Regions from separate parts of the Qipengyuania sp. ASV99 genome, predicted to be linked through region 1. Evidence: predicted binding sites of a transcription regulator. Region 1 holds the regulator's gene; each other region holds the start of a gene.
What was found. The regulator LexA, encoded in region 1, represses DNA repair genes until DNA is damaged. The targets are predictions, from matches to a motif close to GTTCCNCNCTTGTTCT.

Region 1 (3,136 bases):
CAGTCGCACTTGCCAAGGGGGAGTCGCCCCCTCCCGAAGGCCGCCACGTTCGCAAAGCAGGGTTCGACTTCTGCAAAGCCGACACGGTGCTGCGTGAAGGCACGCGCCTGTCGCCCGCCACTGTCGCGCTCGCCATTGCCGCCGGTCACTCACATGCACCCGTGGTCTCGCGCCCATCGGTTGCCGTTCTCGATAGCGGCGATGAACTGGTGACGCCTGGCAGGCCGCTCGCGGCGCACCAGATCCCGGCGAGCAACGGGGTCATGCTGAGCTGGATGCTTCAGCCTTATGTCGGGCAAGTCGAACGGCTCGGTCCGGTCCCGGATGACGCCGAGGCGCTTGATGCGGCGTTGAAGCGGGCGGAGAACTGCAACATCCTGATCACCTCTGGCGGCGCGTCGGTGGGCGACCACGATCTGATCCAGCAAGCCTTGAGGGACTGGGGGGCGGAAATCGACTTCTGGAAAGTCGCAATCAAGCCGGGCAAGCCCTTGATGGTGGCAACGCGCGGCAACACCGTTGTGTTGGGCCTGCCCGGCAATCCCGTGTCCAGCTTCGTCACCGCCTTCCTGTTCGCGCTGCCGCTGGTGCGCAAGGCAATGGGCGCAGCCACTCCCCTGCCCCGCGTATCGCAAGCGGTCTGCGCGGAAGCATTGCCTGCGACCGGGAGCCGCCGCGAATTCCTGCGAGGGGTAAGCGAAGGCGGCACAGTTAGGCTTGCGGCATCACAGGATTCGAGCGCCTTGTTCGCATTGGCTCAGGCCAATTGCCTGATTGATCGGCCTGCGGGCTCCCCCGAAACCAAACCGGGAACGTCAGTTCCTGTGTACAACCTCCAAAATGGCTGAGTTCTGCGGGTTTGGGGAACATGGGCGCTTGACTTGCGCAAATGAGTTGCCTAATTGTTCCTCATTCGTTCACCATAATGGCGGGCGGACAGCGCTCTGAACCGCATCGTTCCTTTCGGGAATCTGTGCCTCTGAGGGTGCGACATTCCAGCACTGCATGGCCGCTGTGCCGTGCGACAATGTGCGCTCTAACGGAGTTTGCCCATGTTGACCGCAAAGCAGCATGAACTGATCCGCTTCATCCAGCAACGGCTGGAAGAAACCGGTATTTCGCCCAGTTTTGAAGAGATGAAAGAAGCTCTCGACCTCAAAAGCAAGTCCGGCGTTCACCGTCTGATTTCAGCTCTCGAGGAACGCGGCTTTATCCGCCGCCTGCCCAATCGCGCCCGCGCGCTGGAGGTGATCCGGCAGCCAGAGAACGCGGCACCTCCCCTCCGCGCAGGGCGCAGCGCCAGCGACAATGTGGTGAACCTCGCCAGCAAAGCGCCCAGGGTGGCTCAACCTGCCAATGATGTGATTGAGATCCCGCTGCACGGACGCATCGCGGCGGGTGCGCCGATTGAGGCATTTGAGGGCCACACTTCGCTTCCTGTTCCTGCGGCGTTGTTGGGACCGGGGGAGCATTATGCGCTGGAAGTGTCCGGCGATTCGATGATTGAGGCAGGGATCTTTGACGGCGACTATGCGCTGGTGCGGCGTACGGACAGCGCCCGCGATGGCGAGATCGTGGTTGCGCTGGTACGCGGCGAAGAAGCGACGCTGAAATTCCTTCACAAGGATGGCGGCATGGTGCGGCTCGATCCGGCCAATTCGGCCTATGACCCACAGATTTACGGAGCCCATGAAGTGCAGGTTCAAGGCAGGCTTGCCGGTCTATTGCGGCGCTATCACTGAACGGATCAGGGCGCGACGAGGAGCGATCGGTTTCAGTCGCTCTCGCCGCGCCACCATCCATGTTCGCCCTGTCCTTCTGCGACCGCATGCACCCGCTCATTTGAGAGATCGAGCGCGAGGCCTCCGGTGCGTTCAAGCATGCTGCGGTCGGCCTTGAGCCAGCGCGGTTTGCAAGAATACGGCAGGTAGCGGTCGGCAACGACGATGTCGGCCCGTTCGCATGCAGCGGCAAGCGCGCGTTCCTCGATCAATTCGCGGTTTCGCGCGAGCAAAAGTGACCAGTCCCGCCCGCCGCGATTGATCGTGATGACGCAGAACTCTGGTGAGCAGCGCGCACCCGGCCATTCGGAAAGCGGGATGGGCTGGCCGCTGACGCTCGAAAGTTCGAGCAGATTGTCGCGCGAGTAAGAGGATTTGCTGTCGCGCAGTGAAAGCAAGTGCCGGCTGCCGTCCCTGGCCTCAATCGCTATGCCGACATGCCGTCCCTCGCGCCCGATCAGTAAATCAGGAATCGGGGTCAACAATACCAGCATGGTGGCAACACCGGCCGGCACAAGACCGAGCAGTCGGCCCCGTCCGCTCCACAAGGCGAGCCACAGCCCGCCCAGCGTAAACAACGCAATTGCGGTGCCGCTCATTTGCGGCATCAACTTGACCGCGCCAGGCTGATCTGCGGTGAAATGCGCCAGTGCAAGCAAGAGGTTGAGCGAAGCCTCTGCCAGCCACCAAAATGGCGCACCAAGTCCGACGAGGTCCAGTAACAACGCGGCCGCAATCAGCGGCATGGAAGCAAAAGTAACAAGCGGAATGGCAATGACATTGGCGAGCGCCCCATACAGCCCGGCCCGGTGAAAATGGAACATGACAATCGGCATCAGAGCGATCTCAATCACCATTCCCGTGACGAACAGCATCACCAATCTGCGCCCCGCGCGCCGCCACCCGCTTTCTTCCCGCGCGGCAAGAAACGCCCGCGCAGGTTCAGACGAATGCAGCGCTACAATCGCCAAAACGGCGGAAAAGCTCATCTGGAAGCTCGGGCCGATGGCGCTTTCCGGCCACAGCAGCAGAACAAAGACCGCCGCCACCGCAACCATTCGAAGCGATAAGGCGTCGCGTCCCATGGCGAGCGCAATCAGCACCAGCATCGCAGCCGCGCAGCTGCGAACGGTTGGAACCTCAGCACCGGTCAAAAGGGTGTACCCCACGCCAGCAAGCGCCCCCACCGCGGCCGCAACGACTGGCAGGCGCACGCGCAAGGCAATCGCAGGAAACCACGCCAGCAACTTAAGCGCGAGCAAATATGCGGCGGCGATCACCGCGCTTACGTGCAGGCCGCTGATTGACAACAGATGCGTCAATCCAGAATCGCGCATCGCGTCTTCGTCGGTTTC
Region 2 (3,136 bases), on a different contig from region 1:
TATTTTCGATGCTCACCAGCCGGCTCGGCAGTTTTGAAGAACTGCGGGTTGCGGACCTGTTTGCCGGCTCAGGGGCGCTGGGGCTCGAAGCCTTGTCGCGCGGCGCGGCGCATTGCCTGTTCGTCGAACAGGACCGGGATGCAGCTTCAACCATCCGCAGCAACGTGGCCGCGCTGGATGCTGGAATGCGCACCGCGATTGAGAGCGGATCGGTGATGGGACTGCGCGCCGCGCGCGAACCGCTCGACCTTATCATGCTCGACCCGCCCTATCGCACGGGCGCGGGCGAAGTGGCGCTGGACCGCTTGCTCCGTCTCGGCTGGATCGGGGATGCAACCTGGATCGCGCTTGAAACCGCGTTCAACGAAGAGCCGGAGATCGCCGGTCTCACCATCGAAACCTCGCGCAAGGTGGGCAAAGGCAGGCTCACGCTGTTTCGGCGCGAGCCTGCCTGCGAACCAGCATAATAACGGGCGCTGGCGTTTTACCCTTGTTACCCGCCACCGGTCATTGGATTGGGCCGGTCAATTCGTCTCGGGATTGCCCGATGCGCGGGCCTCAATGCGGGTCCATGCCGTATCGCGTTCGGGCCCGGTCATTAAGGTAAGCGCAACCTTGTCCTGATCGGTCAGCCTCCAGAACAACCCTTGCCTTTGCGCTGACAATTCCCAGTAATAGGCCTGCGTCTCAGCGGGCCATATCCGATAGGCAGCCTGTTGCTCGGCGGTCCAACCGTCAAACTCGGCCTGTTGCTCGGCGGTCAGGTCTGGTGAGGTCTGAGCGATCGCCGCGAGCGCGCCGGGATTGGCTGACGCTCCGGGCGATGCGGCAACGAATCCGACTGTTACGATCGCAATAGCGGCAAGATGCATGTGGGATTTACGCATGGAATTCTCCTTCGGGACATTACCCTTGTGTTCACCCCCGGATTTGAACGAACGCATCACGATCCGAAGGCTGATTGCTTGGCACATCGGATATGTCTGATTTACATCGATATTATGCCGATGCGAAGCGCCCGGCCCGCTGCACGTCCCGGACCTCACACGGATTAGCGAGCGCTGTTGCAGAAACGGGCCAAGGCGATTTTGGGGGACGACCAAGGCGCGCCTGATGCATTCAACCGGCAAATATGCGACCTTGCGTGACCAATTTATGTTCTATATCTGTTCCGCTCATCTATGACCAAACCTGCCACCCATTCACCCGGCCCCGACGCCAATGTCCCCGCCTATGCCGCGCAGCTCAACCCGCCGCAGCGTGAGGCGGTGCTGACGACCGAAGGCCCGGTGCTGATGCTGGCGGGAGCAGGTACGGGCAAGACTGCGGCGCTGACCGCGCGGCTGGCGCATCTGGTGGCGACCCGGCGCGCCTATCCCTCGCAAATCCTCTGCGTCACCTTCACCAACAAAGCCGCGCGCGAAATGCGGGAGCGCGTTGCCCGGCATCTGGGTGCGGGCGCAGAGGGGATTCCGTGGCTCGGCACGTTCCATTCGATCTGTGCGAAAATGCTGCGCCGTCATGCCGAACTGGCGGGTTTGCAGAGCAATTACACGATCATTGACACCGATGATCAACTGCGGCTGCTCAAGCAGCTTATCAATGAAAATGATCTGGATGAAAAACGTTGGCCTGCGCGCCAGCTGGCGGGGCTTATCGACCGCTGGAAGAACCGCGGGCTGAACCCCGCTGACCTCGATGCAGGCGAAAGCGAAGCCTATGCCAACGGGCGCGGCGCGGCGCTGTATCAGTTGTATCAGGACCGGATGAAGGCGCTCAACGCCTGCGATTTCGGTGATCTGATGCTGCATATGCTCAACATCTTCCGCGCGCATGGCGACGTGCTTGCCGAATATCAGCAGCGCTTCAAATATATCCTTGTCGACGAATATCAGGATACCAATGCGGTCCAGTATCTGTGGCTCAGACTGCTGGCGCAGGCGCATAAGAACATCTGCGTTGTGGGCGATGATGATCAATCGATCTATTCGTGGCGCGGCGCAGAGGTCGCCAATATCCTGCGGTTTGAAAAGGATTTTCCCGGAACGCATGTGGTCCGGCTGGAACAGAATTACCGCTCCACTCCGCATATCCTTGGCGCAGCATCGGGGTTGATCCGCGCCAACAGCCAGCGCCATGAAAAGACGCTCTGGACCGAGGTCAATGGCGGTGACAAAGTCCGGGTCATCGGCGTGTGGGACGCCCCCGAAGAGGCGCGGCGCGTGGGCGAAGAGATCGAGCGGCTTGAGCGCGAAGGCGCGCCGCTGGACCGGGTCGCAATCCTTGTACGCGCGCAATATCAGACCCGCGAATTCGAAGACCGCTTTATCCAGATCGGGATCAATTACCGCATCATCGGCGGCTTTCGGTTCTACGAGCGAGCAGAAATCCGCGACGCGCTCGCCTATCTTCGGGTCATTGCTCAGCCGCAGGATGATCTGGCGTTTGAACGGATCTACAATCAGCCCAAACGCGGGCTCGGCTCAAAGACGCTCGAAAAAATGCACAGCCATGCGCGCGCGGTGAACTTGCCACTGGCGGCGGCGGCGCTGCAACTGGCCGATAGCGACGAATTGCCCGCGCGCGCGGCGAATACGATTGGCGGGCTGCTGCGGCTGTTCCTGGCCTGGCGCGAAGCGGCGGAGGTGATGTCGCCCGCCGACCTGCAGCGGCTTGTGCTGGATGAGAGCGGGTATAACGACATGCTCGCCAAGGATCGCAGCGCCGAAAGCGCCGGACGCGCCGAAAACCTCTCCGAACTCGCGCGCGCGATGGAGGATTACGAAACACTCGGCGATTTCCTCGAACATGTCAGCCTGGTGATGGACAATGACCGCAGCGATGCGGAGGAAACCATCACGATCATGACCATCCACGCCGCCAAGGGGCTCGAATTCGACCATGTGTTCTGCGTCGGCTGGGAAGAAGGCGTGTTCCCTTCGCAGCGCGCGATTGACGAAGGGGGGCTGGCATCGCTCGAAGAAGAGCGCCGCCTCGCCTATGTCGCGATTACCCGCGCGCGCCGGCGCTGCATCATCCTGCACGCCGCGAACCGGCGGATTTACGGCCAGTGGACCAGCAGCATCCCCAGCCGGTTTATCGAAGAATTGCCGCCGGAGCATATCGATCAGGAAAC
Region 3 (3,136 bases), on a different contig from region 1:
GCATTCCAATCATCTGCTCGGTCAATTTGAGCACCCGGCGCAGATGCGGATCGGACAGATTCATGCCGATTTCGGTGGCATGCGCCTCTGCGATAGAGCGCCCCATCCCGCCCCAGACCGTGCGCGCCAGAGCGCCGGTGACATCCTCTGACAATCCCATCGCCTTGCCCACTTCGCGGATCGCCATGCGCGGGCGGTAATGGATGACAGTGGCGCACAGCCCGGCGCGGTGGCGGCCGTATCTGGCGTAGATATACTGGATCACCTCCTCGCGCCGCTCATGTTCGAAATCGACGTCGATATCGGGCGGTTCCTTGCGTTCTTCGGAAATGAAGCGGTCGAACAGCAATTGGTGTTTGGCGGGATCGACGCTGGTGATTTCGAGGCAGTAACACACCGCCGAATTGGCCGCGCTGCCGCGCCCCTGACACAGGATCGGCGGGTCACAGCTCCGCGCGAAATCGACGATATCCTTGATAGTGAGGAAATAGCGCGCAAGGTTCATTTTTGCGATCAGCGCCAGTTCGCGTTCCAGCGTGTCGTGGACGCTGTCCGGCACGCCTGCGGGATAACGCTGCTCTGCCCCGCGCCATGTTTCCACCTCCAGATATTCCTGCGGGGACATGCCATCCGGGTATATTTCCTCAGGATATTCATAGCGCAGTTCATCGAGGCTGAAATTGCAGGCGTCGGCCACATCGCGCGCGGCGGTGATCGCGTGCGGCCAGCGCGCGAACAGTCGCACCATGTCCTGCGGGGATTTGAGGTGCCGTTCCGCATTCGCATGGAGCAGATACCCCGCCTCTGCCACCGTGGTCTTGTGCCGGATCGCAGTCATCACGTCCTGCAAGGGGCGGCGTTCGGGGGCGTGGTAATGCACATCATTGGTCGCCAGCAAGGTCAGGTCGTGCGCGCGCGCAAGGCTGTCCAACCGATCAATCCGCGCAATATCATCCCCGCGATACAGGTAGGATGCAGCGATGTGGCGCAGGGTGGGCAGCTGGCTGATGAGGTGCGGGAGGAGATCGGCAAGGCTTCCAGTGCACTCAATTGTTTCGCGCAGAGGGCGCGGAGGAAAGGGGGACGCAGAGATGTCTTGCATGCCGGGGGCACCCTCATCATCTCCGACGTCACCGCCGGACGCACCGCCCAAGGAGGAATGCGGCTTTGCCGCAGGTGCAACCTCTCTGCGCCTTTCTGCTTCTCTGCGGTCTCTGCGCGAACCCGGAAACGGCACCACATTGCTCGGCACCGCGATGGTGAACCGCGCGTCCAGATCATCGGGCGGGATCAGGATCAATTGCACACCCTCGCTGTGCTCCGCCAGCATGGCGAGGTCGATTTCGCACACGCCCTTGTCCTGCCATTCACCCGCCAGCGTCTGCATCCGGCCCTGACTGATAAGACGGCACAGGCGGCCATAGGCGGTGCGGTCTTTCGGATAGGCGAGGAATCTGAGGCTCTCCACCGTTTCAATCCGGCAGCCGATCACCGGGCGCAGTTTGAGCGTCGCCGCCTCAGTGTGCACACGCACCACCCCGGCCATCGAATTGGCATCGGCAATCCCGATTGCATCATAACCCTGCGCGCGCGCGGTCATCGCAAGATCGACCGCATCAGAGGCTCCGCGCAGGAAGCTGAAACAGCTGACCATGCCCAGTTCCACAAAGCACGCGCGCGGCGGGGCCTCGATCAAATCGGGATCGATCTTCAGCGTGCGTTTGTCAGGGGTAAGCGGCGCGTCGGGCATATCACGCCAGGCCAGCGGGGGTTTTGACCGCCGATTTGATTGCTTGCCGGGTCATTGGAACATCTCTTTTGTTCCTTTTATGTTCTTATCCTGAGAACAGCAACGGATTATTGCAACCTGCCCGGAACCTTCGGGTTGGCCCGATGTTATAATGTCACGTACCGGGCCCCTCTGGCGAGCAATTCTGCTCGTGATGTCGGACGTAGCGCGCATTGTTGCGTCGCTTGGTTTTAGCGGGGGGCCACTGGCTCCCCAAAAGGGAGTTACCAATCATGATGTCACGCCGATCCATAATCAGCAGCGCGGGTGCCTTGGGAGCAGCCGCCGTCATTGCCGGGGGAGCCACCACCGCCCATGCCGCACCCGGCGAAACGCCGCGGCCCCCAGCCCCGCCCGCATCCGAACTGACCCCGCAACAGGCGCTCGACTTGCTCAAACAGGGCAATGCCGACTTTCTGAATGGACGCCAGACCACCGTATTGACCGGTTCCGACCGCCGCCTTGAACTGGCCAAGGGGCAAAATCCCTTCGCGGCCTATGTCACATGTTCGGACAGCCGGGTTCCGCCCGAATTGCTGTTTGGACGCGGTTTGGGAGAATTGTTCATCATCCGCAATGCAGGCAACACGGTTGATACTGTCGCGCTAGGGTCGATTGAATATGCCGTCGCGGTTCTGAAAGTGCCGCTGGTGGTGGTCATGGGTCACGAAAGCTGCGGCGCGGTGAAGGCTGCGACCGAGGTGGTGACCGACAATGCAGTGTTCCCCGGAATGATCGGCCCGATGATCGAACCGATTATTCCGGCCGTGCTCCAGGCCCGCAGCGAGCCGGGCGACTTGCTGGAAAATTCCGTGCGATCAAATGTCCGCCGCGTTGTCAAAAGCCTGCGTGAACAGACCGGCCCGATCATGCTGAACCCGCAGCGTGAAGGGGCATTGCGCGTTGTTGGCGCCTATTACGATCTCGATCAGGGAATGGTCGATTTCTTTGACGTTCCCGATGATCTGATGGCCTGAGGCAAACCTTGATCAGAGACGGAGGTCGGGACGCGCCGTTCCGGCCTCCTTTTTTTCACCCTTAGAGCCGGTGCAGACGCTGCTTTTCCGGGCTTAACAAGCCGCCGTTGGTGAGCATCAGGTGGTCCAGCACGGCCTGATGCATCTGGCCTTCAAAAGCGACCCCGGCAAAGCGATCCTCGACCCAGACGACCGTACCCAGCGGGGCGTTGACGCCGCCGATCTTCATCGTCACCCGGTCACCGATATTGGCAAATCCGCGTGTGCCCCTGATCTTGCAGCCGCCTTCGGAAATGTCGATCATGTCAACATAGATCACGCGCGATTGCACCCGGCTCTTCACCATCAGGCTGAGCGGACGGCGCTCTTT
Region 4 (3,136 bases), on a different contig from region 1:
GGCCCGAAATCCTGCAATTGCCCGATGTGGTGAGCGAGGTTGGCCTATTGATCAAGCGTCTGCTGGGCGAAAAGATCGGCTTTTACGTTCAGCACGATCGCAATCTGGGTGCCGTGCGCGCTGACCCGCAGCAGCTTGAACAGGTCATCATGAACCTTGCCGTCAACGCCCGCGATGCGATCAACGCCCATGGCGCGCATGGCGGATCGGGCACGGCAAAGGCGGAAGGGCGCATTTCGTTGCTCACCCGCAGCGTCAAATCGCAGCAAGTCGTCAAGCTGGGCTCAGAAATCCTGCCGGCGGCGGATTACACCGTGCTGATCGTGCAGGACAATGGCGGCGGCATTCCCGACCATGTCCTGCCAAAACTGTTCGAACCCTTTTTCACCACCAAGGAAATGGGCAAGGGCACGGGGCTGGGCCTGTCGACCGTTTACGGCATCGTCAAACAATCGGGCGGGTTCATCTTTGCCGATAATGTGACCGACACTGGCGGGCGGACGATTGGCGCTCGCTTCACCATCTATTTCCCGGTTCATCACGGGGAGGCGCCGCGCCGTCCCGCCGCGCCAGAGCCTGCCGGTTCTTCGGAATGGTCGAAAGGCGGCCGCATCCTGCTGGTCGAGGATGAAGATATGGTCCGCGCCGTTGCCGAACGCGCACTTGCACGCGCTGGCTATCAGATCACCGCCTGCCCGGGCGGTGAAGAGGGACTTGCTGCCATTACGGAGGGCGGCGAGTTCGACATGGTTTTGAGCGACGTGGTCATGCCGGGAATGGACGGCCCGGCGATGGTTCGCGCGATCCGCCAGCTGCGCCCCGAAATCCCGGTGTTGTTCATGTCGGGCTACGCCGAGGAAGCCCTGCGCAGCGAAATCGATATTCCCGATATGCACTTTATCGCCAAGCCGTTCAGCGTGGCAGAAATCGGCGAGAAAGTTCACAGCGTAATGCTCCAGGCAAAGACCCGGCAGAGCGCGTAGAGGGCGGCTCGAAAAAATTTTGTTCCGCTCTTGTTCTATTAGAACAAACCCGATACATGAGTCCCTTGACGGGGCGGCAAACGGGCCGTTCCATTGGACCCGGTTAAAATTCGCTAACCGGGCCTAGGCAATCGAAGGAGCGCGTGCGATGGCTACTCAACTCAAGCTGGTAGACAAGGAAAAGTCAGTGGACCGTCAAAAAGCGCTCGACGCCGCACTCGCTCAGATTGATCGCGCCTTTGGCAAAGGTTCAGCGATGAAGCTGGGTTCGAAAGAGGCGATGGAGGTCGAAGCGATTTCAACCGGCTCGCTCGGCCTTGATATTGCGCTCGGAATTGGCGGGTTGCCCAAAGGGCGCGTGATTGAGGTTTACGGTCCGGAAAGTTCGGGCAAGACGACGCTGGCGCTGCATGTCATCGCCGAGGCGCAAAAGGCGGGCGGTACTGCGGCCTTTGTGGACGCGGAACACGCGCTTGACCCGGTTTATGCGCGAAAGCTGGGGGTGGATATTGACGAACTTATCGTTTCTCAGCCGGACACCGGGGAGCAGGCGCTTGAAATTACCGATACGCTGGTGCGGTCTAACGCCATCGATGTGCTGGTGATCGATTCGGTTGCAGCGCTGGTCCCTCGCGCTGAAATCGAAGGCGAGATGGGCGATTCGCACGTTGGACTTCAGGCGCGGCTCATGTCTCAATCCTTGCGCAAATTGACGGGTTCGATCAGCCGTTCGAAATGCATGGTGATCTTCATCAACCAGCTGCGCATGAAGATCGGTGTCATGTATGGCAATCCAGAGACTACGACTGGCGGCAATGCGCTCAAATTCTACGCTTCTGTGCGGCTCGACATTCGCCGGACCGGTCAGATCAAGGACCGCGATGAAGTGATTGGCAACACGACCCGCGTCAAGGTTGTGAAGAACAAGGTCGCCCCGCCTTTCAAGCAGGTCGAGTTCGATATCATGTATGGTGAGGGCATTTCCAAGATCGGCGAGATCCTTGATCTTGGGGTCAAGGCGGGCATCGTCGAGAAATCGGGGAGCTGGTATTCCTATGACAGCGTCCGCATTGGCCAGGGGCGTGAGAACGCGAAGACGTTCCTCGCAGAAAATGCGGAAACTTGCGACAAGTTGGAGGCAGCCATTCGCGGCAGGACGGACAAAGTCGCCGAGGAAATGATGGCGGGGCCGGACGAAGAACCCGAAGACTGAGCATGAATGGGCGTTCGGGAAGGTCACGACTGGCTTTCACGAACGCTCTGATCGGGCGCTGTTTTGCCCGGATGTCGCGGCAGAGGCGGGCCGTGCAGCCACAGCGACAGGCTGAACCGTGAGTTTGCTGTCGCTTTGGCTTGTCCCGGCCCTGCGCATTGCCTAACTGCGAAAACATGACTTCGACCAATGACATCCGCCGTTCCTTCCTCGACTTCTTCGGGGGGCAGGATCATGTGCAGGTGCAAAGCGCTCCGCTTGTGCCCTACAACGATCCCACATTGATGTTCGTGAATGCGGGCATGGTGCCGTTCAAGAACGTCTTTACCGGCCTCGAAACTCCGCCCGCGCCGCGCGCTGCCTCTTCGCAAAAATGCGTTCGCGCCGGCGGCAAGCACAACGATCTCGACAATGTAGGCTATACTGCCCGGCATCACACTTTCTTTGAAATGCTCGGCAATTTTTCGTTCGGCGATTATTTCAAGGAGCAGGCGATCCTCAATGCATGGACGCTTTTGACCCGCGAATGGGGTTTGCCTGCCGACCGGCTGACCGCAACCGTCTATCATGACGATGACGAAGCGTTTGATTTGTGGCGCAAGATTGCGGGACTGCCCGAGGAGCGGATTATTCGCATCGCCACCAGCGACAATTTCTGGTCCATGGGCGAAACCGGACCATGCGGCCCGTGTTCGGAAATTTTCTACGATCACGGCGACCATATTCCCGGCGGCCCGCCCGGCAGCCCGGATGAGGACGGCGACCGCTTTATCGAGATATGGAATCTCGTCTTCATGCAATTCGACCAGAGCGCCGATGGCACCCGCCGCGCTTTGCCCAGCCCGTCGATTGACACCGGCATGGGGCTCGAACGCATCGCTGCGGTCATGCAGGGGGTGCATGACAATTACGACACCGATACTTTCAAGGCGTTGATCGC

Region 2: the regulator LexA is predicted to act here: its motif matches at 1,158-1,173, upstream of ACM64M_RS06725 (ATP-dependent helicase).
Region 3: the regulator LexA is predicted to act here: its motif matches at 1,821-1,836, upstream of ACM64M_RS10555 (error-prone DNA polymerase).
Region 4: the regulator LexA is predicted to act here: its motif matches at 1,005-1,020, upstream of recA (recombinase RecA).

The regions. Positions count from the first base shown of each region.
Region 1 covers NZ_JBLQUK010000006.1:52,224-55,359, reverse strand. The annotation lists gene ACM64M_RS08665 (molybdopterin molybdotransferase MoeA) at 1-848, shown strand, start outside; gene lexA (transcriptional repressor LexA) at 1,053-1,742, shown strand; gene ACM64M_RS08655 (ComEC/Rec2 family competence protein) at 1,775-3,136, opposite strand, start outside.
Region 2 covers NZ_JBLQUK010000004.1:45,309-48,444, reverse strand. The annotation lists gene rsmD (16S rRNA (guanine(966)-N(2))-methyltransferase RsmD) at 1-467, shown strand, start outside; gene ACM64M_RS06730 (hypothetical protein) at 525-887, opposite strand; gene ACM64M_RS06725 (ATP-dependent helicase) at 1,182-3,136, shown strand, end outside.
Region 3 covers NZ_JBLQUK010000008.1:88,366-91,501, forward strand. The annotation lists gene ACM64M_RS10555 (error-prone DNA polymerase) at 1-1,750, opposite strand, end outside; gene ACM64M_RS10560 (carbonic anhydrase) at 2,023-2,766, shown strand; gene ACM64M_RS10565 (PilZ domain-containing protein) at 2,828-3,136, opposite strand, start outside.
Region 4 covers NZ_JBLQUK010000004.1:25,879-29,014, forward strand. The annotation lists gene ACM64M_RS06650 (response regulator) at 1-983, shown strand, start outside; gene recA (recombinase RecA) at 1,132-2,196, shown strand; gene alaS (alanine--tRNA ligase) at 2,373-3,136, shown strand, end outside.